4 regions of the Brevibacillus sp. RS1.1 genome follow, and region 3 is predicted to be linked to each of the others. Evidence: predicted binding sites of a transcription regulator. Region 3 holds the regulator's gene; each other region holds the start of a gene.
The links. The regulator Rex, encoded in region 3, represses fermentation and respiration genes when NADH is low (regulators of the CRP and FNR family bind a similar motif). The targets are predictions, from matches to a motif close to TTGTGAAATATTTCACAA.
Positions count from the first base shown of each region.

Region 1: HP570_RS06685 (helical membrane plugin domain-containing protein) is a predicted target of Rex. The motif match lies at 4,238-4,255, and genes of this name have one in related genera.
Region 2: HP570_RS17845 (nitrate/nitrite transporter) is a predicted target of Rex. The motif match lies at 4,982-4,999, and genes of this name have one in related genera.
Region 4: HP570_RS17235 (cytochrome ubiquinol oxidase subunit I) is a predicted target of Rex. The motif match lies at 3,785-3,802, and genes of this name have one in related genera.

Region 1 is NZ_JABSVA010000002.1:221,035-228,495, reverse strand. Features, by position in the region: gene HP570_RS06720 (Rne/Rng family ribonuclease) at 1-338, shown strand, start outside; ribosomal protein L21 leader region at 396-474, shown strand; gene rplU (50S ribosomal protein L21) at 485-796, shown strand; gene HP570_RS06710 (ribosomal-processing cysteine protease Prp) at 810-1,160, shown strand; gene rpmA (50S ribosomal protein L27) at 1,168-1,461, shown strand; gene HP570_RS06700 (Spo0B C-terminal domain-containing protein) at 1,534-2,154, shown strand; gene obgE (GTPase ObgE) at 2,168-3,445, shown strand; gene HP570_RS06690 (PilZ domain-containing protein) at 3,454-4,119, shown strand; gene HP570_RS06685 (helical membrane plugin domain-containing protein) at 4,409-4,864, shown strand; gene HP570_RS06680 (NAD(P)/FAD-dependent oxidoreductase) at 4,907-6,085, shown strand; gene HP570_RS06675 (hypothetical protein) at 6,137-6,289, opposite strand; gene HP570_RS06670 (ACT domain-containing protein) at 6,475-6,918, shown strand; gene HP570_RS06665 (homoserine dehydrogenase) at 6,955-7,461, shown strand, end outside.
Region 2 is NZ_JABSVA010000005.1:140,640-148,100, forward strand. Features, by position in the region: gene HP570_RS17830 (molybdopterin oxidoreductase family protein) at 1-1,413, opposite strand, end outside; gene HP570_RS17835 (hypothetical protein) at 1,400-2,440, opposite strand; gene HP570_RS17840 (Crp/Fnr family transcriptional regulator) at 2,627-3,334, shown strand; gene HP570_RS17845 (nitrate/nitrite transporter) at 3,417-4,916, opposite strand; gene hcp (hydroxylamine reductase) at 5,062-6,357, shown strand; gene HP570_RS17855 (hypothetical protein) at 6,483-6,851, opposite strand; gene HP570_RS17860 (hypothetical protein) at 7,011-7,461, opposite strand, start outside.
Region 3 is NZ_JABSVA010000003.1:465,570-473,030, forward strand. Features, by position in the region: gene HP570_RS12540 (AAA family ATPase) at 40-1,551, opposite strand; gene HP570_RS12545 (hypothetical protein) at 1,544-2,071, opposite strand; gene HP570_RS12550 (cell wall elongation regulator TseB-like domain-containing protein) at 2,224-2,703, opposite strand; gene HP570_RS12555 (hypothetical protein) at 2,733-3,425, opposite strand; gene HP570_RS12560 (hypothetical protein) at 3,560-3,739, shown strand; gene HP570_RS12565 (amidohydrolase) at 3,802-5,106, opposite strand; gene HP570_RS12570 (redox-sensing transcriptional repressor Rex) at 5,123-5,746, opposite strand; gene HP570_RS12575 (ComEC/Rec2 family competence protein) at 5,762-6,667, opposite strand; gene dinG (ATP-dependent DNA helicase DinG) at 6,709-7,461, opposite strand, start outside.
Region 4 is NZ_JABSVA010000005.1:18,219-25,679, reverse strand. Features, by position in the region: gene spoIIP (stage II sporulation protein P) at 1-594, shown strand, start outside; gene HP570_RS17255 (pentapeptide repeat-containing protein) at 739-1,602, shown strand; gene HP570_RS17250 (hypothetical protein) at 1,681-2,076, opposite strand; gene HP570_RS17245 (sigma-70 family RNA polymerase sigma factor) at 2,205-2,789, shown strand; gene HP570_RS17240 (hypothetical protein) at 2,779-3,513, shown strand; gene HP570_RS17235 (cytochrome ubiquinol oxidase subunit I) at 3,907-5,322, shown strand; gene cydB (cytochrome d ubiquinol oxidase subunit II) at 5,312-6,325, shown strand; gene cydD (thiol reductant ABC exporter subunit CydD) at 6,325-7,461, shown strand, end outside.

The DNA of each region.
Region 1 (7,461 bases), on a different contig from region 3:
TCGAAATGACGCGAAAAAGAGTTCGTGCGAGCCTGATGGAGCGGTTGACGGAGCCATGTGAGGCATGCGCGGGTCGAGGGAGAGTTTGGCGAGTAGACGAGCTGTTACGGCACTTGTACATCGAAGTTACTGCATTGGCAAAGAGCCAAGATGCGGAGGCTGTTCTCGTAGACATGCCGCCACGATTGTTGGACATGATAGACGAGTGGGAAAAAGCAGAAGCAGTTACATGGCCTGTCCATGTCTATAAGCGGCTTGTTCCTTCTATGAGCCCAGACGAGTTTCGAATTGGATACGTCGGAAATCGGGCAGAGGCGGAGCGTTTACACTCGAAATAACTTGACTGGGCTATTGTAGCTATGATAACCTAATGGTTGTCATGCAGATATGCCTCGTGCATACTGTAACCGCACGAATCAGGTACATAAGCCGTCGCTCGTCGACGCACCTGTAAAGGCGAGTCTGAGTATAGGAGGTGCACACAGTGTACGCAATTATCGAAACCGGTGGAAAGCAATACAAAGTTGAAGAGGGAGCAGTTCTCTTCATCGAGAAATTGGCTGACGTTGAAGGTGAAGTAGTTACTTTTGACAAGGTTCTTCTCGTAAGCAAAGACGGCAAAGTTACTGCAGGAGCTCCTACAGTAGCTGGCGTTACGGTAACTGGTAAAGTAGAAAAACACGGTAAAGCGAAAAAAATTATCGTGTACAAATACAAAGCCAAGAAAAACTACCGTCGCAAACAAGGTCACCGTCAACCATTCACTAAAGTTGTGATTGAAAAGATCAACGCTTAATTGGTGACTTGTTATGATTGAAGTGATCGTGAGCCGTGCGCAGCACGGTATCCATGAAATTAGTATTTCCGGACATGCCAATGCAGGTGCCTATGGGGCAGACATCGTTTGTTCTGCTGTATCAGGCATCAGCTTTGGTATATTAAACGCCATCCAACCTTTGACCGGCATCACCCCTGATGTCGCTGTCGCACAAGAAGGCGGTGGGTTCTTGAAGTGGAGTCTTTCTTCTTCGGATGATGAGACTGCACGCGAGAAACAACAGCTTTTGGCAGAGAGCATGGTCATTGCTCTTTTGTCAGTTGAGGCGAATTACGGTAAATACGTAAAAGTAAATGATCGTAAATGGCAGGGAGGTGTCTGATATGAACATGCTGTTTAACTTGGACCTTCAGTTTTTCGCATCGAAAAAAGGGGTAGGTTCTACAAAGAACGGTCGCGATTCCATTTCCAAACGTCTGGGCGTGAAACGTGGCGACGGGCAATTCGTTACTGCTGGTAACATTCTCGTTCGTCAACGCGGAACTAAGATCTACCCAGGTGCGAACGTAATGAAAGGCGGAGACGACACTCTGTTTGCAACTGCAGATGGTGTTGTTCGTTTCAAGCGTCTGGGCCGTGATCGCAAACAAGTTGTGATCGAGCCAGTTGCTTCCGAAGCGTAAATATTTATTAAGAAAAACCCAGCGATATAGCTGGGTTTTCTTTTTGTCCGGCTCTTTTTTGTGGTACAATAGATGGGAAAGATATTCTTATCGACTTGGGTGAATGTGATGGGGGACGAGCGGAGGCTGTTTACGCATCAGACAGACCAACTGCTGACCGTTCTGAACAGGCAGCGGCATGACTGGTTGAACCATGTTCAGGTTCTGCTCGGCTATTTGCATTTGAACCGTACTGAACAAGGAGAGGCCCATTTGAAGCGCATTGCACAGATGGCAATGCAGGAATCGATGGTTGCCCGATTGAATAGCTCCTTGTTGTCCGTCTTCTTCTTGACATTTAACGCACTGAACAATGAATTGCTTTTAGAAGTAGACGTGTGCAATCATGTGGATCTCACGCGAGTAGTCTTGAACGAGCAAGACTTGTTTCAGTTGGTGTCAGAGATATTATGCACAGTGAACGATCATGTAGACCAAAGCGGGTACGAAGCGGCCAGCATGCAAGTAAGCTTGCAGATGGATGAATGTGGCGTTCATTTTCGTTTTGACCTGGCCGGTGTACTTCGTGCATCCGGAATGGAAGAATTGGAAAAGCTGATACGTAAAAGCGAACAGAGTACGGTGGAAGTCACCGAGTGGATACATACGGAAGAGGAATGGGTCCTGAAATTGGTGGTTCCATTCGCGGAATGAAAGAGGTGACACCATGTTTGTCGATCAGGTAAAAGTATATGTAAAAGGCGGGGACGGTGGTAACGGAGCCGTCTCCTTTCGCCGGGAGAAGTACGTACCGCTGGGTGGTCCAGCGGGTGGAGATGGCGGTCAAGGTGGAGATGTCGTATTTGTCGTGGATGAAGGTCTGCGTACACTGGTAGATTTCCGTTATCAACGACATTTCAAAGCACCACGCGGAGAGCATGGCCGCAACAAATCTCAGCACGGAGCAGGCGCGGAAGACATGGTCGTGCGCGTGCCACCGGGAACAACTGTCATTGATGATGATACCAAAGAAGTGATTGCCGATCTTGTGGAGCAAGGTCAACGTGCTGTGATCGCAAAAGGCGGACGTGGTGGACGAGGCAATAATCGTTTTGCCAACTCTTCGAATCCAGCCCCACACATCTCGGAGAATGGAGAGCCAGGGCAAGAGCGTTACATTGTCATGGAGCTCAAGCTGATTGCAGATGTGGGCTTGGTTGGTTATCCGAGTGTAGGGAAATCCACGTTGCTGTCCAGTGTAACAGCGGCGAAGCCAAAAATTGCTGCGTACCACTTTACGACGCTGACACCGAATCTGGGTGTTGTGGACTTAGGGGAGCGGAGCTTTGTAATGGCCGACTTGCCAGGATTGATTGAAGGCGCGCATGAAGGTGTGGGTCTTGGTCACCAATTCCTGCGTCACGTAGAGCGTACACGCTTGATCGTCCATGTGATTGACATGGCAGCAGTAGATGGACGCGACCCATACGAGGACTATTTGCAGATCAACCGAGAGCTGACGCTGTATAACCTGAAGCTCGAAGATCGTCCGCAAATTGTAGTCGCGAACAAAATGGAACTGCCAGAAGCAGAGGAAAACCTGCGTATATTCAAGGAAAAGGCTCCAGATGTCAAGGTGTACGAGATCTCCGCTGCAACCAGTAAAGGCGTACAAGAATTGATGTATGCGATCGGGGATACCTTGGCGACGATTCCGGACAAGCCTGCTGTCGAAGAAGTTGCGGAAGTGGAAGAGCGCGTAGTGTTCCGAGCAGAAAAAGAACCAGATGCATTCGAGATTACGCGTGATAACGAAGTATTTGTCGTCAGCGGTGAGAAGATCGAGAAGCTCGTACGCATGACGAATCTGAACAGCTATGATGCAGCCCAGCGTTTTGCGAGACAAATGCGTAGCATGGGTGTAGATGATGCTCTGCGCAAGCTGGGAGCAAAAGACGGGGATACCGTTCGGATCGGCAAATTAGAGTTTGACTTTGTGGAGTGACAAAAACCATGATTGATATCCCATCACTGAACCCATTTATGGGGGATAAACGACTCCAACGCGGTGCATCGCTACCGCTAATCATCTCCAAGCAGGTGCAGACACCTGTCCAAGTTTTGGTTGAACATGCAAAGGGCAATTATCTCGTAGTTTCCTATGAGATGAAGCCTGAAACGAAAGCAGAGCTGCTCGGAACAACTGTACGCATTCGTTGGGAAACAGATGCGGCAGTGAACACCATTGATTTGGAAGTAGTTTCGGAGCAAACGATTTGGCCGATCAAGCTTTTAGGGATGATTCCGATTAGTGTAGGGGTAGAAATTACCCAAAAGCGCAAGCAGGATCCGATTTCCCCAGATCTCGGTATTTCTGTCCCTTACAAGGTGATGGGAGCTAGACCGATCGAAGAAAAAGGCGAGGCAGTGTTGCTGAAATTCTCTCCTACCCGTCTTGTTTTGGGAACGGACGGTTATGTGTCAAAGGGCGATTTTCTCCATTTGTCTTTCAAGATACCGAAGCAAGCGCAGGAGATCGTCATGATGGCGAAAATCGTGGAAAAAACGTTCCAAGACAACCAAACAATCATTGAATTAATCTTTACGGATATCAATGAAAAGCACCATGAACTCATCAAAGATTACTATAAAAAGCTCTCAACTACCGCTTCTTCCTAAGGAAGCGGTTTTTTTCCTTTGCTGTTCCCGTGAAGAAGGTATATAGTAGAGTACATAGAGTTCTCAATCGAGCCTGTTCACTTCATGATTTGTTGTGTGCGCTTTCCTGAATAAATATTTGTGAAATCATTCACTTTTTATTATAAGAATCCGTTGTTTGCTTTACTTTGTGAAAAATGTTACATGCAATTTTTTACCGGATTTTCAGGGAGAATAGCGGCCGTTACTCGTATGAACAGGCATCGAGAATGGAAGGCCTCTATTCCAAAGCAAAGGAGGACGTTTTTTTATGTCTCAAACAACTACGCAACAAGCTCAAGCTGCTGCTGAAGTAGCAAGCACTGCTACTCTGGCACCAGCGCAGCAACAAGATGTACTCGATCAGTTGATGAAACCCGAAATTCAAGAGTCACTGAACATATTGGTGGCGAACCTGCCTAAATTGGCGGAACTGACAACTCTTTTGACCAAAACCTATGATTTGGTACAAACGGTAGCAAATGATCATGTATTGATCGACGACATCAAAGGCGGAATGGAAGAGTTCGTAAAACCGATCTCTGATAAAGCAAAAGGTATTGCGCAAGCAGCCATTGAAGCCAATGACCGTGTTCATGTAGAAGAGTCTACGATCGGTTTGTTCGGTATTCTCAAAATGCTCAAGGATCCGCAAGTACAAAAAACATTGCGTTTCGCACAAGCATTCCTGGAAGTAACTGCAGAACGTCAACAACAAAAACGATAGTTTTTTTATTATGGAATGGAAGACAAGGACGGAGGATTGGGCATGGCGAAGCATATTCTGATTCTAGGCGGCGGTTATGGCGGTTTGCTCAGCGCATTGACTGCACGTAAATACATGACGGCTGAAGAAGCGTCGATCACGGTAGTAAACCGTTTTCCTACTCACCAAATCATTACGGAACTGCACCGCTTGGCAGTAGGAAACCTGTCTGAACAAAACGTGGCGCTCCCTCTGGAAAGATTGCTGCGTGGCAAGGAGATTAACCTTGTAGTAGACACGGTAGAAAACATTGGTCTCGAGTCCCAACGCGTAACATTGGCGAGCGGCGAGTCCATCAAATACGATGCTTTGGTCATTGCGTTGGGAAGTGAAACCGCATTCTTTGGAATCCCAGGTCTGCAAGAGCACAGCTTTACACTGAAGTCTGTAGAAGAAGCAAATCGTCTGCGTGCACACCTCGAAGAGCGCGTGATTGAATACAAGACGAGCAAAAATAAAGCAGATGCTACCTTCGTTGTAGGCGGTGGCGGTCTGACAGGTATCGAGCTGGTTGGGGAATTCGCTGATATGTTGCCAAATCTGTGCCATAAGCACGGCGTAGACTTTGCAGACGTTTCCATCTACTGCGTAGAAGCAGGTCCATCCATTTTGGCTGGTTTTGCTCCTGACCTGGTTGAGCGTGCGAAAACAAGCTTGGAAAAACGCGGCGTTCAGTTCCTGACAGGCGTACCTGTAACGGAAATGAAAGAAACCACAGTTTGTCTGAAGGATGGCGGTACCATTGAAACCAAAACAATGGTATGGACAGGTGGCGTACAAGGAAATCGCGTAGTAGCTGAGTGCGGCGTGGAAGTAAACCGCGGGCGTGCAACTGTTACAGAATTCCTGCAATCCACTTCTCACCCTGATGTATTCCTTGCAGGTGACAGTGCGGTCGTAATGGGGCCAGAAGGTCGTCCATTCCCTCCAACTGCTCAACTGGCATGGCAAATGGGCGAAGTAGTAGGTTACAACCTCTTCGCACACTTCAACGGCACTAAAATGGATACCTTCAAGCCGGTATTCTCCGGAACATTGGGTAGTCTGGGCCGTAAAGACGCAATCGGTACAATTGGTGCAAGCCAATTGAAGCTGAAAGGTCTGCCTGCAACCTTGATGAAAGAAGCGAGTAACGTTCGCTACTTGACTCATATCAACGGTCTGTCGTCTTTGGCATACTAATCGAATCAGGAAAACCCGGGATCATGATGTCCCGGGTTTTTTTGTGCTTGTTTATCCGTTTCCGCTCGGATCTTCAATCACGTTTGGGGATTGTGCCATCTTTTTGCCCCGCATGTCATTGCCAAACTGTTCGAGACTGCTTGGCTTACCCGCTGGGTGATTGTTACGGCGCTCCGATTTATCTGACTTTCCACGTCCGGCCATTTGCCTTTCACCTCCTCCATACGATACGCATTATTGTGCGCGAAGAAGCTCCCCCTCATGTAATCAAAGTAAACCAAAAAGGATCGGATGAAAAAAAGTGGCGGATAAGGATTGTCACATTCCATGCTTTCCGTTATAATGTCCTCTATGAAGAAACAACTGTTTTTCTCAGGAGGACACAACGCATGAAGAAGGAAGAAAAATTCTACTTGATTCGATCTGACATCCTGCCAGAATCGATTGCCAAAACGATTGAAGCCAAGAAGATGCTGGAATCCGGCGAAGTGGATACCGTGAATGAAGCGGTTGAACGGGTGGGATTGAGTCGCAGTGCTTTTTATAAGTACAAAGATGGCATTTTTCCGTTCAATGCGATGATGAGCGAAAAAATTATGACGTTTACTTTCTCTTTGGATCACATGTCAGGTTACTTGTCCAAAGTGCTCACATATGTAGCAGATCAAGGTGGAAACGTATTGACCATCAATCAAACGATTCCACTTCAAGGGATTGCTACCATATCCATGTCAGTCGATATGGCTAATCTTCGCGTATCTAGCACGGAGTTTTTGGATGGCTTGCAGCTGATCCCGGGCGTTCGCAAAGCGATGATCGTCGGTAGGGGCTAAGAAAAAACAATCAAAGAAAAGGCAGGGGAGAGAGACATGGAGAAGCAGAGCATTAAATTGGGATTAATGGGGTTTGGAACAGTCGGGACTGGTGTCGTACGCATTATTCAAGCGCATCAGGAGGATTTGCAAAAGCAAACCGGTCTCAGCATTGAGATTTCCCGTATTCTTGTTCAGGACGCGGAAAAATCCCGCAATATTTCATTCATGGAGGGCACGCTCACCACTGACCCTGCTAGTCTTTTGGATGACCCAGAAATTGAAGTCATTGTGGAAGTAATTGGTGGCATTCACCCTGCAAAGGAATACATTTTGGGTGCACTCGAACGAGGCAAGCACGTTGTAACAGCCAACAAAGATCTGATGGCGTTGCACGGAGCCGAAATTTTAGAGAAAGCGCAAGAAAAAGGCTGTGACGTTTTCTACGAGGCAAGCGTGGCAGGTGGGATACCGATATTACGTGCATTGGTAGAAGGGTTCTCCTCAGACCGTATCGCGAAAATGATGGGGATCGTCAACGGGACGACCAATTACATCATGACC
Region 2 (7,461 bases), on a different contig from region 3:
TGCCCAAGTCGTAACGGGAAGAACGACATCGGCGTATTCAGCTGATTCGGACAAGTAAAAGTCGCAGCAAACCATAAAATCCAGACTTTTCAGGGACTCCCGAACATGGTTTAGATTTGGCGCACTTACAACCGGATTGGAGCAGAGTAAGTATAAGCTGCGAATCGTTTTATCCTTCATGAGCTGGAACATCTCATAGGCAGAGACACCTTTCTGCGGCATCTCTTCCGCGGGAATGCCCCAGGCACACGCTATTTCACGCACATGTTCAGGATTGTCCAGCTTGCGGTAGCCGGGCAATTGATCGGCTTTTTGTCCGTGTTCCCGCCCCCCTTGACCGTTTCCTTGACCAGTAAGGGTTGCAACCCCTGATTTTGGGCGGCCAATCTTGCCTGTGACGAGCGACATGTTCGTGTAGGCCGATACGTTGTCTGTCCCTTTCGCTTGCTGTTCCACTCCACGGCAAAACATCACAATCGCATCGGGTGCCCTCCCGAAAATGTCGGCAGCCCGCACAATCTTCTCCACCGAAACTCCTGTTATTTCGCTGACATACTCCGGTGTGAAGGTAGCAACGACTTCTTTTGTTTCTTCAAAACCATTCGTATGATTCCGAATAAAGTCTTCATCTATATGCCCATTCTCGATCAGGAGATGAACGATTCCGTTTGCCAGCGCCAAATCTGTACCGGGCCGCAGATCCAGGTGGATATCAGCGCGACGTGCCAAAGGTGTTTCCCTTGGATCGGCTACGATCAGATAGCCGCCTCGATTTTGCACTTCCCAAATACGGAACATGCTGGTTGGGTGACACTCGGCCGCGTTTGATCCGGCCAAAAACAAGCAGTCTGTTTGGTGAATGTCCGTCCAGGGAATGGTAGAACCGCGGTCAATCCCCAAGCTTCGATTCAATCCTGCCGCGGCGGAGGACATGCAGAAGCGGCCATTGTAGTCGATATAGCGAGTTTGCAAGGCAACCCGAGCAAACTTACCCGTTAGGTAGCATTTTTCGTTCGTCATGGATACGCCAGAGTAAACAGACAAGGTATCTTTTCCATAGTTGTGCTGCAACTCCTTGAACTTGGAAACGATCAAGTCAAGCGCTTCTTCCCATGACGCTTCCCGAAAACCTTCCGCCGTGCCTTTTAATGAAGCATCTGTTCGAATCAACGGCCGCTGTATCCGATCCGGATGGTTCACCTGCTGATAAGCCGTCACCCCTTTTGGGCACATCTTCCCCAGATTGACAGGGAAATCGTATCGTGGCTCCACTCCAATAATTTTGTTCGTCGTTGTATCTACACGCAGGTTCATCCCGCATTGCATACCGCAGTAGCTGCAGTGCGTGCTGACCAATTTCTCATTCGGATGTATCTTGTTTTCAATTACTTTAAAAAATTTATCCTTTGGCATGTTGATTTGCCTCCCTGGCATTGATCTCGTGCGTAGGAACTCCTGTAAAGCGGAACATCCGGTATTTTCTGCGGCACGGCAAGCAAAGTTCAGCCAAGTGGAATCCTTCTTCCATTTGAAAAGCCATTTCGTTTTTACCCAGCACGTTGATTACATCTGCCGACTGTTCCGCAGAAACAAACTCATTGCTGCACACTTTGCACTTTTTCATTTCCTGCTCGCCATAGTGCTCACGGTAATTGCGTGCAAACACACTCATGGGACGGAATGGTATGTGAGCCAGTTTTCCGAATGGCAGATATATCAATGTTACAATCACTGCAAATTGATGAGTGACTGATATGACCGGGTGCCCAAAGCCCCCTAAGAACATGTTGCTTGCAGTTAACATCAAGCCTGTCACGCTAATAAACAGCAGCAGGTATAAAGGCAAAAAGTCGTAGACAAAGGATTGTTCAGCCCGTGCCTGCATGTTCTTTAATCTGCGATACAAGGCCATGACTGCTCCACCGATGACCATAAAAGCAGTAATGTTCAACGCGTTGTAAAAGAGAAACGCAACCCAGCCATCCGCTTGTACGGTCAGAACATCCACACCCATGAACACGACCTGGTAGTAGCCATTGTCCGTCATCGTGAAGTACATCCAGCCAAACACTAACGGAAAGGTGACAAACGCGGCCAGGATGCATCCCCATCCCAGCAAAATGTGCTGTGTCCAGCGGTACCATCCCCGATTCCAAATAAAGCGATAGATGGCCAGATGATCCACTGCTGTATTCGCCGTGCTTTTACGAAAGAGAAGGCGTAGCCCCTTTTTCAAAATGACATTCGTTGGCGGGCGATCTGCCCACGCAGAAAATCGATAAAGGAAACCTCCGATAAAGACAAGGGTCCCCACCATATAGCCGTAAAGCGCCAAATCAATATGCGTGAAAAAACGTGTTCCCACGTAACTTAGGACGAACAAGCAAGCAATGATGATAAAAGCACGCTTCGCCACTTTGGAAGCAAATAGATAGTTCATACAACACCCTCCCTGCTGCTGCTCATTTTTTCCTTTCGCTCGAGACCATTGTAGCAATGGCTCGAAACCCAGGTTGTGATTTATCTCACACCCCTGCCACAATCAGGACGATTTCCTCTTCCCAAACTATCAATTTATGATGATATAATGAGTTACCTATGTATCCTTGTTGTAAGGGGGACCCACATGACCGGAAATGGTACAACGTTTGTCGAGCAGATTTCTTCCGATTTTGTGAATAGCCTTGAAACGTTTTCTGTTCGGAAAAATTTCGTTCCCGGAGCCGTTCTGTTTTTGGATGGTGAAAGAGCCGATCAGCTATTCTTAATTTCGTCGGGCCAAATCAAGCTCACAAAAAACACAAACGATGGAAAAGAATTAACACTGCAAGTATTTGGTGCAGGAGAGCTAGTTGGCGTTTCCGGGCTATTCGAACAGGAATTGACGTACACCTCCACAGGAACCATGTTAATGGAGGGTGAGGTATGGATCATCCCGCGACAAGGGTTGGAAAAAATGCTCATCAAAAACGGCCAATTTTGCGTAGACTTCCTGCGTTGGATGGGATTGATGAACAGGCGGATGCAGTCCAAATTTCGCGATTTGCTACTCAATGGCAAAATCGGCGCCTTGTATTCCACGCTAATCCGCATGAGTAACACGTACGGCAAGCCACACCCCGACGGAATCCTCATCGACCTTTCCCTTACCAATCGCGATTTGGCACAATTCATTGGACTGACACGAGAAAGTGTCAACCGGATGCTTTCCGATCTAAAAAAACAGGATTCCATCGATCTGCTTCCCCACGGGCATATCTTGATTAAGGACCTTGCCTATTTAAAAGAAGCGATTTATTGTGATGATTGCCCACCTGATATTTGTCAAATGTGAGCAAAGTCTACATATTTTCCTGCACAAAAAAAGTCCTGGACTTGTCCGTCCAAGACTTTTTTTATCAGTGATTCAAGCTTCTTTATCCATGTCTTTGCTCCGCGAGCTCGCTGAACATGCCAGCATAGTACTCGACGTCACCTGCATCGTCCAGAATCGCGCTAATCGTTAACCATTGGAGATACTGATCCCCATTCTTCCGGCGATTCCAGATCTCTCCTTGCCAATAGCCATTCTTCTTGATCGAGTCCCACATCTTTTGATAGAAATCGGCATTCTGCCTGCCTGATTTTAAAATATTGGGGGACTTGCCAATCACTTCATTCATCTCATAACCAGTCACTTTCGTAAAAGCGTGGTTCGCACTTTTAATGACGCCTCGTGTATCGGTAATCAGTATCGCCTCACCCGTCTTTTCCATAATGGTGGCGGCGAGCTGCAGCTTCTCTTGGTAAAACATCCACATCACCAAGACCAAGCTTACCAGTGCAAACTGCGATAACGCCATGAAACCGATCGCGTAATGCCCGGTTAGATTAAACAGCAGCGTTAGGATCAACGGCGGGAAAAATCCTCCTAATCCCCCCATAGCAGATACGATCCCATTTACAATCCCCGCTTGTCGCGAGAAATACATCGGCACTAATTTGAACACAGCACCGTTACCGATTCCGGCACATGCCGCTACCAACAAGCACCCTACTGTATACATCAAAATCGATGGCGAAAACGATAAGACAAGACCAGACAAGGCGAGCCCGGCAAACACAATCATCAATGCCTTGAAGGGGTTCCACTTATCTCCAAGCCAGCCCCCCAATGGTCTCGCAAGTGTCGCCAAAAGAATGAACCCTGCCGTTCTCATACCTGCATCTACTTTATCCAGTTGGAAATGGCTCACTAAAAAATTCGGGAGATACACGGTGAAAGCGACGAAGCAACCAAACGTAATAAAGTAGAACAAACTGATTAACCACAGCTTTTCGTTTTTGTAGACACTCTTTATCTGCTGACCAAGAGGAGTCACTACCTTAGGTTCATTTTTATCCCCCATCAAGAAGGTAAGCACTGCGAATCCCACAAGCAATAGCATAAACATCTGTACAGTGGTTGCCCATCCAAACGATTTAGCCAGAACTGGCGCTGAAAACGTCGTGATCGCAGTACCAATATTCCCCATACCGTAGATTCCGTTTACAGAACCATGCTTCTCTTTCGGATAGTATTTAGGTAGAGACGTGACACCAACGGAAAACACCGCTCCGCCTATCCCTATAAATAAACCGCCGATTAACAAATCGGTATAAGTGGTCGCCTGGCTAATATAGAAAACAGGAGCCAGCAGCAAGAGAAAGCTGATGCTAAATAATAGCCTCGCGCCAAATCGGTTACTCCAATATCCAACTGGGATTCTCAGCAGCGATCCAAGAAGAACAGGAATCGCTGTCACCCACGCCACTTCGCTTGCACTCATGGGTACGGTTTCTTTGATAAAAGGCATGAGCGATGACAGAATGACCCATACCATGAAACCGACCGTAAGACTCAACGTCTGTAACGGCAACTGCCATTTTCGTACCATAAACAACACCCCTCACTTGGGAAATCTTCTTCATCCACTATGATAAGAGGCAAAGTTTGGTTTCGTTGTGATTTTAATCACAGCTCCTTCCCGGCAATCCGCTTATAATCAAAGCGAAATCTTGAATCGAAGGAGTGGATTATACATGTTTTGTTATCAATGTGAACAGACTCCAACAGGTGGTTGTAAGGTCATCGGCGTTTGCGGAAAGAATGAAGATCTTGCGAGTATTCAGGATACCATTATTTTTGCTTTAAAAGGAATTGCAGCTTATGCGACACATGCTCGACAACTGGGATATATCGATCCTGAAGTGGACGGCATTACACAAGAAGCTCTTTATTTTACATTGACGAATGTGAATTTTAACTTGGACGAACATTTGCAAATGGCCATGAAAGTAGGGAAGGCCGCAATAAAGGTCATGGAGCTTTTGGATCGGGCTCATACGGATCATTTCGGAGTGCCGCAGCCAATTACCGTCTCGCAAAACAAAATAGAAGGAAAATGCATCGTTGTTACGGGGCACAATCTGTTTGCTCTCGAAGAGCTGTTAAAACAGACAGAAGGCAAAGGGATTAATGTATATACGCATTCCGAAATGCTGCCTGCACATGGCTATCCCGCACTGAAGAAATATCCTCATTTGAAAGGGAACATCGGGAAAGCATGGTACGATCAACGCCAGTTGTTTGAGAAATTTCCCGGCGCTATCCTGGCTACAACAAACTGTGTGATGCCTATTCGAGGCAGCTACGCCGATCGTTTCTTTTCGTATGATATAACCGGTTTGGAAAATGTGACGAAAATCGAAGAAAACGATTTTGCGCCGCTCATTGAAAAAGCATTGTCTCTTCCTGAGGTTTCCATCGAATCGGAACTGACATTGACGACTGGCTATCATCATAAAACGGTCTTGGGCATCGCCCCTGAAATTATTCAGGCAGTCAAGGAAGGAAAGATTAAACGCTTCTTCGTCATCGCTGGTTGTGACGCTCCTGGTAAGGGAGGCGAGTATTACCGTGAATTGGCTACGTCCTTACCGCCAGAAGCAGTCATTCTTACGACCTCCTGCGGAAAATTCCGTTTTAACGATGTAGATTTCGGCACCGTGCCAGGTACCGACATCCCAAGATATATCGATTTGGGACAGTGCAATAACTCGGTTTCTACCATTACGATTGCGGCTGCATTAGCCGATGCCTTCGAATGTGAAGTGAACGAGCTGACGGTAAGTATCGTTCTTTCCTGGTTTGAACAAAAAGCGGTTGCCATCCTGCTCGGTCTGTTTAGCCTGGGGATACAAGATATACGGATTGGCCCAAAATTGCCTGAGTTCATTCAGCCCGGTGTTCTGCAAGCATTACAAGACTTGTTCCATATTCAGTTGATTGGTGATGCTCAAGAAGATATGAAGCAAATGCTCGGAATCACTCAATAGGCTGTCACCTGTAACCGCACATCACAAAAGGAGGCACCTTCTTCTAACAGGAAGGTGCCTCCTTCTACCTATTATGGAATATTAAAAAGGCCCTATCCATCGGCAGATAAGGCCCTCCTCTTTCCTTACAGCGGCAAATGCGTAACGGCCGTCCATGTTCCCACTTCTCCTGCCCGTACAGATGGGGGCTTCATTCGAACCGTTCCCCGTAATACATAATGTCGCAACCCATTTGTTGGCTCTTCTTTGTAAGCCAAGGTGCCAATAAAATTGGCATAAGGTGATTCAATCGTGATTTGCCTGGACCTCTCATCCCAACTTCCTTGTATGGGAGTCGGAGTACCACGGAAATTAACGGTACCGCTGACCCTGCCATTCGAGACATTGGATATCACCAATGTGCCCAACGTGGTTGGTCTTCCACCGAAGCTCGCTTGAATTTCCCATGTAGAGGGGTACGGCAAGCTGACCCGAGTCATCTGTCCAATTGCCACGGTCGACCTCTCCTTTCGATTGACTTGAGCGTGTAGTCAAAATAGTACGTTACAGTATACGTAACCATCATGAATCTTCCCGTAGGCGGACGCACAACTTTATTTTTGACGCAAAAAGAGACGGTTTCCCGCCTCTTCTTCCAATCCATTCCCAATAGACTATTTCCATTCCGTTTCCGTCTTGTGTTCAATTACGTGTACGACTTTTGGTTCAACATCTTTCATCGTTTGTTTCAGTAAATCATCGCTGATCGTTACTTTATTTTTTCCATCTTGAAGCTGTCCTTCAGCCTGTGTTCTTGCAATCACATCAATCACTTGTTGTTTCGAGATATTTCTCGCTGCTGCAATCTCCACAACAGATTTCCCTTTTGCTAGTTCTTCTTTTAACTCTGTCGGGGTCATTTTTAGTAAAGAGAACAGTTTTTCATCGTTTAAGAAGTTATCAGCATAATAATCGGGCTTACCGTCTCTAGAGAAATAACCTTCTACTTCAGCGTTAGATGGTTCAAAATCTACCGGAGCAAGACTAATGCTATTCCCCTGAACAAATACTTGGTAACCCTCTCCTCCTGATCCCTTCTTGGTGTAATTCAAGATAAATGTTTTT
Region 3 (7,461 bases):
GCCGACTCTTCCCTTGGCTAGCAGGTTCATTATCTTCACTTATACAGCAACTTCTTCCTTCGTTTGTGACAATAGGGCCCTGAACTCATCGCCTTGCAGAACTTCCGCTTCCAACAATGTATGCAGGCCCGTTTGGAATACGGAATCAAATTGTCTCAAAAGATTGCGAGTTTCTGCGAGCAATCCTTCCAGCAGACGCTCAACCTCGTCATGAATCCGATTCTTATCCACGTATTGCAAATGTACAATCCCTAGCTCGGACATACCGCTTTGTACAATTTCCTGTGCCATTCCCAGCGCCTGCTCGAAGTCATTCTTCGATCCAGTACTGCGCCCACCGTAGTAGATTTCCTCCGCTACGGCTCCTCCAAGGCTAACCATGATTTGCTTCTCCATCGCTTCCTTGGTATACAGATAGCGGTCTTCCATTGGATTTTGTCGGACGTATCCCAGTGCTTTGCCTCGTGGACTCAGCGTAACCTGCGATACAGAGCCTGGTCGCACGCTCTCACTTACAATGGCATGTCCCAATTCATGGAGAGCAACGCGCTTCTTCTCTTCCTCAGATGCTTGACGGTCTACCTTCTCTCCGAGCATAACCTTGTCCACTGCATAGCCAAAATGCTTCGCTGTGATCTTGTCCTGGCGGTCACGCATGGCGTAAATAGCTGCTTCATTGGCTACACTCTCCAGCTGCGCGCCAGAAAATCCGAATGTCTCCTGAGCCACTTTTTCCAGTGTGACGTCCTCGCCTAGCGGTTTATTGGCCGTATGAATGGTCAAAATCTGCTCGCGTGCTGGTTTGTCCGGAAGATCAACGCTAATATGACGGTCAAAACGACCAGGACGCAACAGCGCTGCGTCGAGCATGTCCTTCCGGTTCGTAGCTGCCATGACTAAAATCCGCGGTTTGTCAGTCGTAGCTACACCATCCATTTCCGTCAACAGTTGATTCAAGGTTTGATCGTATTCACGCTGCTGTTGACCGTCCCTTTTTCCACCGACGACATCGATCTCATCGATAAAAATAATCGCGCTGTCTTGCCCATTTTTCTCTGCTAATGCCTTCGCTTCCTGAAACAATTCACGGACGCGTTGTGCACCGACACCGACGTACATCTCTACGAACTGCGAACCCGATGCCGCCACAAAAGCAGAATTTGTATAATTTGCTGCCGCTTTCGCCATCAGTGTCTTACCCGTACCAGGAGGACCTGTCAAAAGAACACCTTTAATCGGGCGAATCCCGTACTGCTCAATTTTGTCTTTATACACGAGAAAATCAAGCGATTCTTTCAGTTCTTTTTTTGCGCGTTCCTGTCCGCCGATATCGGCAAACTGCACGTCCGATTTCGGCAGCTCATGCTTGTTTACTTTTCTTTTTCCCCCGAGGGCGACATTTCCACCTTGTCCATTTTGCTGGCGGATGACCAGAAAGTAAATCGCACCCAGTACGGCTCCGAACACCAGGAATGGCGTAATGTTTACACCAAGAAAAACAAGAAAAATCAACAGTGCAGGTACGACGCCGATCAGTATTTCCTTACGCACGTGCCGTCACCTCTTTTTCATTGGATCGGGGGATGATGGTGTAAAAATCCTCCGTTCCTTTTTTCATATAAACATAAATGTTCTTGTCATCCATCGATGCAGATGCTTGGTCGAGTTGATTCCCCTTTTTCCATTGTTCCATAAGGGCTGGAATGCGGCTATATTCATGCAACTCCACTGCTTCTGTAAACACAAATTGACCACTCTGCCAAATATCGTGCATCGTTGTCGACTGATTGTCGATGTCAATGACCACTTCTTTTTCCCCTGCGATCTTTTTTGTCTCCGTTAGCAGATTCCGATATTCTGCTGGAAATGCGTCTGGTTTTGTAACAGTTACATCTATTTGAATTTTATCTTTGTTGATTTCCAAATTGCCCAATGTTGCGGACTGCATTTGTCCAATTTCTGCACGGATTGGCTCCTCAATCTCCATCTTTTGATACAAGAACCATCCTCCGAACAGGAGTGCCAAGGTTGCCACCAAAGATAATCCAATTGCGCTCTTTTTCATCTGCACGGCTACTCCCCCCATAAATATCGTTCTCGTTTTCTCTCTCTGCAACATCCCCAGTATATCACACGAGTATATCATTTTCTTATACAGATGTTGGGTGGAATGCCAAACAGGCCTTCTCCTATAAGGAAAAGGCCTGTCGTGATACCAGCGTCTTAGCTTGGCGAGAGCACGTATGAGGTTAACAGAGCGCCAGTGAATAGATCATAGTGAATGTAGTGAAAACGACCGTCTTTGTCTTTGACAGTGACTTCCCAAAATTTCTTATCGTTTTCAAGACCAGGAACCAAATGAGTGATCTCCGATTGCGAGAAGGACTTGTAAACCGCCTCTTCTACATTCTTTTTAGGAACAGCAAGATCCATTCGATCGAAGCTAACTTTTTGATCGGTCATCCAAGCGACAACTTGTGTCCCCGCCTTATTTTTCCCAATGACGACAGCGTAGCTCTCCTTGCCTCGATATTCATCAATGGTTTCAATCTCCGTGATTGTCGTGCGATCCTGGACCCACTGACGAACGGTTTCCTCAAATTGATTGCGCTCTCCTGCTACAGAAGCCGTCAGATGATAGGCGAACCCAGCTCCCGTAAGTAAAATGACGGCTACAATTGATAGGATAATTCGTACTAACACAGCAAAGTAACTCCTTTACGTGGCTGACATTACAATCGGAATCGAAGCTGGTCTCTCTTCACTCCAACTGCCGTTTGTATTTGCAAATCCAGCTCCAGTTGGCGAAGCTGCCCCGTAGTTGAATCGTACCATAGTTGGTAATTGACTTTCATTCCGTTCGTTATATTCGGAGTCAAATCTTGAAGAGGGAAGGATGGACCTAACCACATCGATAATAACGAAGAGACTTCCTCAGGTGGGACCGCTATCCGGTATCCACTCCATCCTTGCCCTGCAGTATCTTCAAGGCGTTCAGGACTGACCGATTGCAAAACTCCCTTGAGCAATACTGCGTGCTCATACGGGGTGAACATCGCATACGGCAGAGCGGCATGATCCTGTACCTGGCCATCCATTCGCACCGATACTGGCTGCCCATCTTTTCTGGCTATTTCAAGCTGGTGGCCACCGATTTCTCCTGCGAGCTGAAATTGCTCATTTTGATATCGCCCATGCAAGGTCTGATTCTGCATGTATACGAGAAATGAGCGTTCCTCGTCCTTCGTGATCTGCTCCAAAAGCTCCGCTACCGTCTTCGTCTGCTTCGTCCCTGCTGTTTGCCTGACCGCAGGCGCAGTATCTGTATTGGCAGATCGACTTACTGTTCCCAATACAATCCCGAGGAGAAATAGACCGAGTAGGATTGGAATGAGCCACCACAGCATTTTGGGCCGGATGTACATGTCGTCCCCCCCTGTCCCATTTTTGTCTTTAGCCTATGCTATACGGGAAGGTTTTAGAACGACACGGAAAAGTTGCTAATCATAGCTTAAGGTTGGGCGGTCATACTACACATACACCCCGAGGAGGTGAGCGCGTGACATCTTCGCAACAAACCACATCTCCTGACATACTTGGGTTTCTGTTACAGGAATACCGCGTCTCCTGGGCAGGATTGTCGTCTCCCTTGCGTCAATGGTCGCACACACCCACTCTTCATTTTCGCCATCATCTCCTGACAAAAGCTGTGGCAAAAATGAACAACGGAACGTCTTAGTATCCAATTCCCCTACCTACACCTGCACTGCCTTACTCCTGTCCCCACCTGACAGGAGCCTTTTACCGTTTTAACGTTTGGAATACGCGGTTTGCTTCGTAAATCGCGCGCTCCTCATCGATGGTCAACAACTTATGATTACGCATCAAGAATTTACCCGCTACAATTGTATCTTTCACATCTCGTCCATTTGCCGCGTACACCACGTGTGAAATCGGTTGGTGTGCTGGGTGGAAATGAGCTTGATGGCTATCCATCACGATCAAGTCAGCTTGCTTGCCTACTTCAATGCTTCCGAGTGTTTCTTCCTGGAACACCCCTTCTGCTCCATAACGAGTAGCCATGCGAAGGGCTTCCTCTGCTGGAACCGCTACTGGGTCATTATTTACACCTTTGTGCAGGATCGCAGCGAGCTTCAATTCCTCAAACAAATTCAAATTGTTGTTGCTTGCCGAGCTGTCAGTACCCAGTGATACGCTTACGCCTTTTGCCAACATTTTCGGAACAGGCGCAACACCGCTTGCCAGCTTCAGGTTGCTCACGACATTATGAGAAACTCTCACGTTGTATTTTGCCAAAATGTCGATTTCTTCATCCGTTAGGTGAACAGCGTGCGCGACGAGTGTTGGGCGATTGAACATGCCCAGCTTTTCTAAATGAGCGACTGGACGCAGTCCGTAGTCCTTCTCGTTTTGACCGACTTCCCAAGCGGTTTCAGACATATGGATATGAAGCGGCAAGGACAACTCATCGGCTTTTTCGATAATTTGGGTAATAAATTCTGGCGAGCAGGTGTACGGCGCATGCGGTGCCATCATGACGGTAATACGTCCGTCTGCCTGATTATGCCATTCTTTTGCAAAAAGAGTCGCGTCTTTCAGCTTTGTTTGACGTTCTTCTTCGGAGCACAAGCCGATCATCCCTCGGCAAAGGCGGGCACGCATTCCAGTTGCATCGACTTCCTTTGCCACAACATCCATATGATCATACATATCCACAAACGTAGTGGTTCCCGTACGAATCATCTCAATAAGCGACAGTTGAGTACCCCATTTTACTGTATCTCCCGTGAATTGCGCCTCCAATGGCCACATTTTGTCTTCCAGCCATTGTTGCAGCGGCAAATCATCTGCATAACCGCGTAGGAGGGACATACCAGCATGTCCATGCGTGTTGATTAAACCAGGCAGTATGTAGTCTCCTTTTTGATCGATAACCTCATCGTATCCTGCTTCTGATAGGTCCTCAGGAGTTGGGCCCACATACGTAATCTTGTTACCTTCGAATGCTACGGCACCATCGTAAATGACTTCATTCGTATCGTTAACGGTAATGACTGTTGCGTGAATGAGGATCGTCTTTTTCATAGTATACACTCCATTCTTATGTCAAGTAGTAGGCCAGGCTTTGCAGGTTGGACGTCACGTCCGCATAGTGAATGCGAACATCTTTTCCTGCGCGAATCGTCGTAGGGGCAAAATTCAAGATCCCCTTGATACCCGCTTGAGTCAACTGATCACATACGGATTGCGCTGCAGGTGCCGGTACCGTAATAATCGCCAGCTTGATTTGCTTGTTTACGATTGTCTCTTCCAGCTCTGATAAAGGCTGAATCGGTATACCTGCGACTTTTTTACCCTGCTTCTCTGGATTATTATCAAAGATGGCCGCAATCCGCATGTTATCTTTCAAATAAGCGTTGTAGTTACTAATGGCATGGCCCAAATGCCCAGCTCCGACCAAAGCGACACGGATTTCATCTGTTAGCTTTAGAATTTCACGTATTTTTTCCACCAGATAATCGACATCATAGCCGATTCCCTTTTTTCCAAAATCACCAAAAGCTGCAAGATCTTTTCTGATTTGGGCAGGATTCACATCGAGATTCTTGCCCATCTGTTGGGAGGAAACGGTGGTCACCTCAACCTGCTGCAAATAACTGAGGTAACGCAGATAAATCGGCAAACGACGGACGACCGCTTCCGAAATCTTTTCGTGTTTTGCCACGTTCGGTCTTCCCCCCTAATTCTTTTGCTTCAAAATCCGATATTCTTTTCCATTCGATAAAATGGTAATGGAACCGTCGTGGCTGGTAACGTATGTCTCGGCCCATGACTCACCCAGGCGCTCCATGACTTCCGTCTGACCGTCTTTCATTTGATCCCGCGATCGGCCTGTCTGAATAATGGCGACCTGGGGATCGACCTTCGTCAGAAACGGTTGCGAAGAGCCTTGATTGCTTCCCTGACCAGCTACCTTTAGCACTTCCGCCTTCAATCTGTCATTTTGCCGTTCCAACAGTCGCTCTTCTGCTTTTTCATTCACGGCACTCATAAATAAAAATCGTAGTTGGTCATGCGTCAATCGAAAAACGAGAGAATTATTCTGGGGCGATAAAAATAACGGTTCATCCGGGAGCAACACTTCCATGGAGATTTGTTGGTCAAGGGTAAGTACTTGTCCTTGCTCTGCTTCCATCTGCTTTTGGTTGGAGCGAAGCAGCACGACATGGCGAATGGATGGCGCGATCAGCTTGGGCAAAATGACGGCATCTACAAGCACTTGTTGGCTCAATGAAGCGTAGCCTCCCATATGCTCAGGCTGGTCGTTCGTCAACACTACATAGTCGAGCCGTGTGATCTTGAGCTCTGCCAAGCGCGCCGAAAGAACGGGCCAATCTTCTGCCGTACCCGTATCAATCAGCATCGTTTTACCGCCTGGCATTCTCAAAAGCGTGCTCTCACCATGTGGAAGTGCCAAGTAGGTGACAATGAGACCCGAAAATTCCTGTTCTGTCTCCGTTTCAAACGGGTCATCTATCTTCACTGCTGCTTCTTGCAAATACAAATGGCTATCAATCGAGCATGCGCTAAGGAAAATCGCACTAAGAACTACCATCCACCAACGCCACGCTTTTTTCCATAACATTTATTTTATCACCTTAATCCCTATGAGACTATTGCTTCATTTTATGAATCTGACAGGGATTGCATACTAAGGAATGGCTCTATGCGCTCTCGCAGTGTTGGCCATGGACCGCTTTCGATTTGAAATGGCGGCAAAGATTGAAGGAATGAGCGTCCATATCTCGCCTCAACCACACGCGTGTCGAGAACGATCACGACCCCTCGATCCAAGTGATGGCGAATTAATCGTCCCACCCCTTGCTTAAATTGCAGAACGGCTTGTGGAAGAGACAACGACATAAAGGCATTTTTTCCTTCTGCCTTCAAAAGCTCTGCCCTTCCTTGATAGACAGGGTGATTCGGCGGAGCAAACGGTAGGCGAACAATGACCAAACTGCTCAGCCATTCCCCCTGGATATCGACACCTTCCCAGAAGCTACTCGTCCCAAGCAGAACACTTCTCTCCATGCTTCGGAACAGTCGCACCAGTTTGCTTCGATTGTTGCTATCAATCCCGTGACCGAATAACGTATACGGTTCTGGCGCCTCCGCTAGTCGTTCCTTCATCGCTTGATAAACAAGGCGAAGCATCGAATGGGAGGTAAACAGGATCAGCGTCCTTCCTTTCGAAGCCAGTACGACATCCACGCACCCTTGTATGACTGCCTCCAAATACGTGTGGTCACTCTCTTTACCTGGTGCCGGGAAATCAGATGGGATCAACAGCAGTCCCTGCTCTTCATAATGAAACGGCGATGGCAATGACAAGGTGCGCACTCGTTCCTCAGGCAATTGGTCGAGACCAAACTGGCTTTT
Region 4 (7,461 bases), on a different contig from region 3:
GTTGCACGGAACCAACAAGGGAGCTCGGTAGATGATCCCGAGATTAACATCACGCTTGTTGGAAAAAGGCTGGGCGAGCTGTTGCAAGCAAGAGGTATTTCGGCAATGGCGAGCCAAGACGATTTCGCTCAGAGATTGAGGGAACAAAATAAAAGCTACTCGATGTCTTATACCGAGTCGTACAAGGCGGTAGCGGCAGCGGCTGCAACCAGTCCACACTTGCAGTACATATTCGATATTCATCGGGACAGTGATGAGCCACGCAGCAAGGTAGCGATCACGATCAATGGCAAAACCTATTCCCGGATGCTGTTTGTAATCGGAACAGCGAACCCGAACCATCTGGCGAACAAAAAGCTGGCAGAAGAGCTGAACGCCCGTCTGGAAGCCTCTTATCCCGGTTTGTCGCGGGGGATTATCCTGAAAGGTTCAAACCAAGGGAACGGGGTGTACAATCAGTCCATTTCAGAGGGAGCCCTGCTTTTGGAATTCGGTGGTACGAACAACACCTTGGAAGAAGGCTATAATACAGCAGAAGCATTTGCCGAAGTCTTTGGGAATTACCTAATCGAATCTCAAATCGCATTCAAATAAACGGTATTGACCGTTTATTTGAAGACCGTAAGCGGTCACATTCTGTTTTATGAAAAACATCGAGATGTTTTTCACAGATCAAGTAGCACGATTCTTTTCGCCACACGCGAGAGAATCGTGTTTTTTTCCAGGAGGATCATTACTATGGCTACGCATCAAGAACACATCCAATCTAACAATAATAGTCGCGGTCATCTTCAAGGTGACTGTGAAAGCTGCTTTGGCTTGTGCTGTGTGGCATTGCCTTTTGCTGCTTCCTCTGACTTTGCTATCAATAAAGACGCAGGCAAGCCCTGTAGTAACTTACAGGCAGACTTCCGGTGTGGTGTTCACACAAAGCTGAGAGACATCGGCTTTCGCGGTTGTACGGTCTACGATTGTTTTGGAGCAGGTCAAAAGGTGTCTCAAGTCACTTATGGCGGCCAAGATTGGCGTAAAGAACCCGGATTAGCGAAACAAATGTACGAAGTATTTCCGATCGTGTGGCAGCTTCATGAGCTGCTCTGGTATATGACGGAGGCGTTGACCAAGGAAGCTGCCCAGTCCCTCCATCCCGCATTGCAGGAAGCTTTGGAGGAGACACAGCGCTTGACGGATCAGAGTCCCGAGGCCATCCTGAAGCTGGACGTCGCTCTTCATCGAGCAAAAGTTAACGAACTATTGCTACGGACAAGTGAACTGGTACGCAAGGACGCTGTTGCCAAGTACAAAGGGGGCAAGCAAGGAAAGTCCTACGGTCGAGGCGCTGATCTCATCGGTGCCAAGCTCAAAGGCGCTGATTTACGAGGAGCCCAATTGCGCGGCGCTTATCTGATTGCTGCTGATCTGAGAGGAGCAGATTTGCGGGGAGCTGACCTCATTGGTGCAGATTTTCGCGATACAGATGTAAGCGGAGCGAACTTGACGGAGACGTTGTTTCTCACGCAGGTTCAGCTCAACGCGGCGAAGGGCGATGTAAGCACCAAGCTGCCACCATCGTTCACGCGTCCACCGCATTGGGCTAAATAATCAACCAAAAGCAGGATGTCATTCGTTGACAGCCTGCTTTTTTTCCGTCATTTGTTTACCTCCAAGATCAGATGCATTTTACGAGTGTGGATTTAAATGCAGGCCGATTATTTCTATTGTTTCGACTACCGCTACTCTTTTCGGGCCTTCCATAAAATATCCGATCACGCCAAGCTCCATTCTTTTTGTGTGGACCTCTTTACGCATATGGGGGAAAAGGATCCACATGCGTGCAGTTCCTTCTGTAGGAACAGGGCTTGTGTTATCTAAAATGATTTCTCCGTGATCATCCTCAAATTCAGGATGGATGGCAAAGATGCCTGTTATGCTTATGTCATCTCCCTCGTAAGAAAAATCACTTCGATAGCCTTGAAACGGTGTCGACTTTCTCCCGCCTTCATTTTCCGAGTAAAATCGATACTTCACCCGAAAATCAGCGGGGTGTCTCCTTATTTCTTTATAGGGTATCCACACGTTATTTCCTCCGATCCTTGAAAAACGTTGTTAATACATTTCTACTTTTGCCGTATTAACTATCGTGAGGCTCACAATCAAACAAATTGCGCAATTTGTTTATTCCATCCAGAAGGGAGGGGAAGTAGTTGGAGATTGCCCCAGTGAACACAGGCATCTGCCAAACAGAAGAACACGAAAAGCAAGCGGAAGGCATGTCGACCGAAACTTTTACCCACATTTATGGGGCGTACTATAAGCGCGTTTACAAATATATTTGCTATCGTATCAATAATCACTACACAGCGGAAGAAATATGCAGTCATGTGTTTGAAATGGTGATTTCAAAATATAGTAGCTTCTCGCCGGATAAATCAAACTTTGAGGTCTGGTTGTTTGCGATCGCTAGAAACGCGGTGACAGATTACTTCCGCTCACAGAAAAAAAGAATGAGCTTTTCATTGGATTCGATTCTGAATCTGGTCTTGCCGAAGTCGTCACCGGAGGACATCGTGATCCGCGACGACAATCATCAAGCCTTATTTCAAGCACTGGCGAAGCTGAGTGACAAGGAGCGCAATATCATCGCCATGAAGTATGCGGCTGGTCTTAAAAACGCAGAAATCGCAGAACTGCTTGGTGTGAGTGGTTCAAATATTGGCGTCGTGCTCTACAGATGCTTGAAAAAGCTGCAAATGGAATTGCAAAAAGGGGGCTTCCGTTATGAAGAGTAAGCATAATCTCGACGATTTTCGTGAACTCACCGACTTGCTTACTGATCTGGAATTAGATGACGCCACTCCAAAAGTCAACATATACAATCGGTTGAAATTCAAATTGGAATCAGGAAACATACAACTACATGAAAAGGACGGGATTTATATGAAAATGAATAAATGGAAAGCCGCCACAGTTAGTGCTGTTGCTGTTGTTTGCCTTTTAGGTGCATTCTCGACTACATCGTTTGCCCAAGGAATGCTCCAGACGATCTTGGCACGCTTTCAGGTCGGGAACATGGAAATTACCCAATACGATAAAGAGCTGCCTTCTACACAGTCCAATACCCAAGGAAGCAATACACCTATAGAACTAAAGGAACACCCAAAGATGACATTGGAAGAAGCACGCGCAGCTAGCAAAATGGACTTTCCCGCACCGACATGGATGCCAGAGCATTATTCCTATTACAACACCCTCATTCAAGCCGAGGGTATGGTAGAAGTTCAGTATGAAAAAGAGGAAGAGTTTATTTCCTTCTTGATTTCAAAGGGTGGCGAAAACGGCATCAGCACGACAGAGGGTGTCAAGATCGAAACCATTGGCGGGAAAAAGGTGTATTTCGCCAACGGGATCGTGATTTGGGAGCATGAAGAATTCACGGTTGAGCTGTACCATCAGAAGGACCTTGATACTGCGACTCTTGGCAACATCATCAAATCCTTCACTATCAAAAAATAAGCAGTTATTACTTAACCACGTACCGAGGCACACCGACTTCGATTGCTTTTCGAGGTCGGTGATCGTCTGGGTATTCCACTCAAGATGGGCCTAGTACAGGGCCCATTTTTCTATGTGCCGTCACAGAGTGTTAGAAATCATGTAACGAATCGGACACCCTCTAGGGCCAAAAGTCCTGCTACAATTACACATGACCGGAGATATACAGGGTAAACCAAAAACTCTCTCATGAAGATGAATGCGAAAAGGGGGTTACAGGAGAGAGAATTATTTGTGAATTTTTTCACATATATTTGTGATATTTTTCACAAAGTCGTAATAAATGCAGGTTTCCCCACTGGTATTTATTCCGGTACATAAAGGCCAAAACGCGAATGGAAAGGGATCTTGTACATGGACATAGTGGATTTGGGACGACTTCAATTTGCGATAACAACAATCTTTCATTTTGTTTTTGTGCCGATTTCCATCGGGCTGTCCTTATTGGTAGCCATTATGGAAACGATGTATGTGGTAAAAAAGAATGATTTGTACAAAAAAATGGCCAAGTTTTGGGGGACCTTTTTGCTCATCAATTTTGCTGTCGGGATTGTGACAGGGATTATGCAGGAGTTCCAATTTGGGATGAACTGGTCTGATTTCTCACGATTCGTCGGTGACGTATTTGGGACACCACTAGCGATTGAGGCCCTCTTAGCATTTTTCCTCGAATCGACTTTTATTGGACTATGGGTGTTTGGTTGGGATCGTTTGTCCAAAGGTGTGCATCTCGCATGTATTTGGCTCGTATCCATCGGAACGATTCTTTCGGCTCTTTGGATTCTGGCAGCCAACTCGTTCATGCAGCAGCCAGTTGGCTTCGCTATCAATAACGGACGTGCAGAGATGGTCGATTTCTTTGCTCTTCTTACCAATGGACAATTACTATATGAATTCCCGCATACCGTATTTGCGGCAATTGCGACAGGTGCCTTCCTAGTAGCAGGTATCAGTGCTTGGAAGCTGTTGAAAAAACAAGATGTTACATTCTTTGTGCAATCTTTCAAAATCGCGATCGTGGTCGCATTGATTTCCTCGCTCGCTATTGCTCAATTCGGTCATGGTCAGGCACAGTATTTGGTTGCTACCCAACCGATGAAAATGGCAGCGAGTGAAGGGCTGTGGAAAACAAGCGCTGATCCAGCTCCCTGGACGGTTTTTGCAACGATTGATCCAGAAAAACAAGAAAACGGCTTTGAAATAAAAATTCCTTACTTGCTTAGCGTTCTGACGTACAACTCGCTTTCAGGTTCTGTACCGGGCATGCTGGAATTGCAGGCAGAGTATGAGAAAACCTACGGTCCAGGAAACTACATCCCACCCGTTCGGACGACCTTCTGGAGCTTCCGCATCATGGTGGCGGGCGGTAGTGCGATGATTTTACTGGCTTTGTACGGGGCATATCTCGCTTTACGCAAAAAGCTGGAACAGCCAAATAAGCGATTCATGCAGCTGATGGTTGCGGGTATCTCGTTGCCATTCATCGCAAACTCAGCGGGGTGGATCATGACGGAGGTAGGTCGTCAGCCATGGACGGTATTTGGGCTGTTGCGTGTTGAAGATTCGGTTTCCCCAAGCATTAGCACAGGAGCGGTATGGTTCTCTCTCATCGCCTTCACGACGATTTATCTCATCCTGCTGTGCCTCTTGGCTTATCTGTTTGCTCGTGTGGCCAAAAAAGGACCGGAATTGGATGGTCATGAGGAAGTAGAGGATTTGCAGCTTCAGGATCCATTTGATCGTGTAAGGAGTGAACGTTATGGAGCTTAATGAACTGTGGTTCCTGCTCATTGCCGTACTGTTTACCGGATTTTTCTTTCTCGAAGGCTTCGACTTTGGGGTCGGCATGGCGACGCGCCTGCTATCACGAAATGATTTGCAAACCCGGGTTCTGATCAATACGATTGGCCCGTTCTGGGATGCCAATGAAGTGTGGCTGATTACAGCCGCTGGTGCGATGTTTGCAGCGTTTCCGGAGTGGTATTCCACGATGTTTAGCGGATATTATCTCGTGCTTACGCTGATTCTGCTTGCGTTGATTGGGCGAGGGGTAGCATTTGAATTTAGAGGCAAAGGGAAAGGTGAGGCTTGGAAAAAGACGTGGGACGCAGCGATTCTGATTGGTAGCTTTGTCCCGCCGATGTTGTTCGGAATGGTGTTTGCCAGCTTGGTGAAGGGTGTGCCGATTGATCAGAATATGGAAATGAGTGCGAGCTTCTCTGATATTGTGAATGGATACTCGTTGTGGGCAGGTGTGACAGTTACAGGACTATGCTTGTTGCACGGTCTGAACTTTATCTCGCTGCGCACTGTGGGCGAGCTGCGTGAAAAATCACGTGTACTGGCAGCAAAGCTGTTACCGATGCAGGCGGTTCTCATGGCAGTGCTTGTAGGGTGGACATTCATGGTAACCGATCTGTTTGAGCGGCAGGGTGTTTTGTTGACAGTAGCTGTACTCTTAGGTGTTATCGCTTTTGTACTGGCTCGTCACTACTTGAGACAAGGCAGGGAAGGCTGGGCTTTCGGGATGACAGGTGCGATGATCCTGTTGACGTTCGTCTCGATGTTTATCGGTTTGTTCCCACGGGTGATGGTCAGCACGATTGATAGTGCGTTTGATTTGACCCTTTATAATGCTGCTTCGAGTCCATACACGTTAAAAGCAATGACCATTGTTGCAGCAGTGCTTTTACCGTTTGTGCTAGCCTATCAGGCTTGGAGCTACTTCGTTTTCCACAAACGAGTCACTGAAAAGGATCATTTGGAGTACTAATGGACAAGGAATTGTTCCGCTTACAAGGAATCCGACCGGTTATGCTGCTGCTAGCCGGTCTTTCCCTCCTGCAAAGTGCGGCGATTATCGGTCAGGCCCTGTTTTTGGCGAAGTCGATTGCGATCTTATTTGAAGGGCAAACGGTTCAGATGGCGTATCAGCCGCTTGCCCTGTTTTTGGTCCTGATAGTCGCTCGTCATACCATCGTTTGGCTACAAAAGAAAGTCGCTGGCCGTTTTGCAGAAGCTGCCAGTGAGTCTTTGCAAGGGCGCGTTTTATCCCGATTGTTCGAGCGTGGTCCACGTTTTGCAGCCAGTGAAGGAAGCGGAAAGCTTGTTACGCTTGTCCTGGAAGGGGTAGATCGTGTACGTACCTACCTGGAGTTGTCTGTTCCGCGTACGCTGGATATGGTTTTTGTTACGTTTCCGCTTCTGGCATTTGTCTACAGGCAAGATGTGATTTCTGGACTGATCCTGATGGTAACGATGCCTGTTCTCATCGGATTTTTTATCGTTCTTGGTCTGGCGGCGCGTAAACAGGCAGACAAACAATGGCGATCGTATCGAATGCTTTCCCATCATTTTACCGATTCGCTTCGCGGGCTTGCGACGCTCCGGTTTTTGGGACGCAGCAAAGACCACGGGGAGACTGTCGGAAGAGTGAGCGATCAATATCGATCCGCTACGATGCGAACGTTGCGTGTGGCCTTCTTGTCTTCTTTGGCACTCGACTTTTTCAGCATGCTGTCAGTTGCGTTTGTGGCGGTTGGTCTTGGGTTACGGCTGATTGAAGGGAACGTTGGCTTTGAAACGGCATTGGTCATCCTGATTCTTGCACCAGAATACTTTTTGCCAGTACGGATGCTTGGATCGGATTATCACGCTTCATTGGATGGCAAGGAAGCGCTGGGGACTATTCGTACCATTATCGATAGGGCCGCTACAGATGAACATAAGGCGGAAACACAAGTAACGGATAGTCAGACGTCTCTGACAGGTGTATGGAATGGAACGATCACCTTGTCCGATATTCGTGTCGTCGGTGAGGATGGCAGACAGGTACTGGGTGAGGTATCCACGGAATTGGGCAGCAATACGAGAAGAGTGGGCATTGTAGGGGCGAGCGGAGCAGGAAAA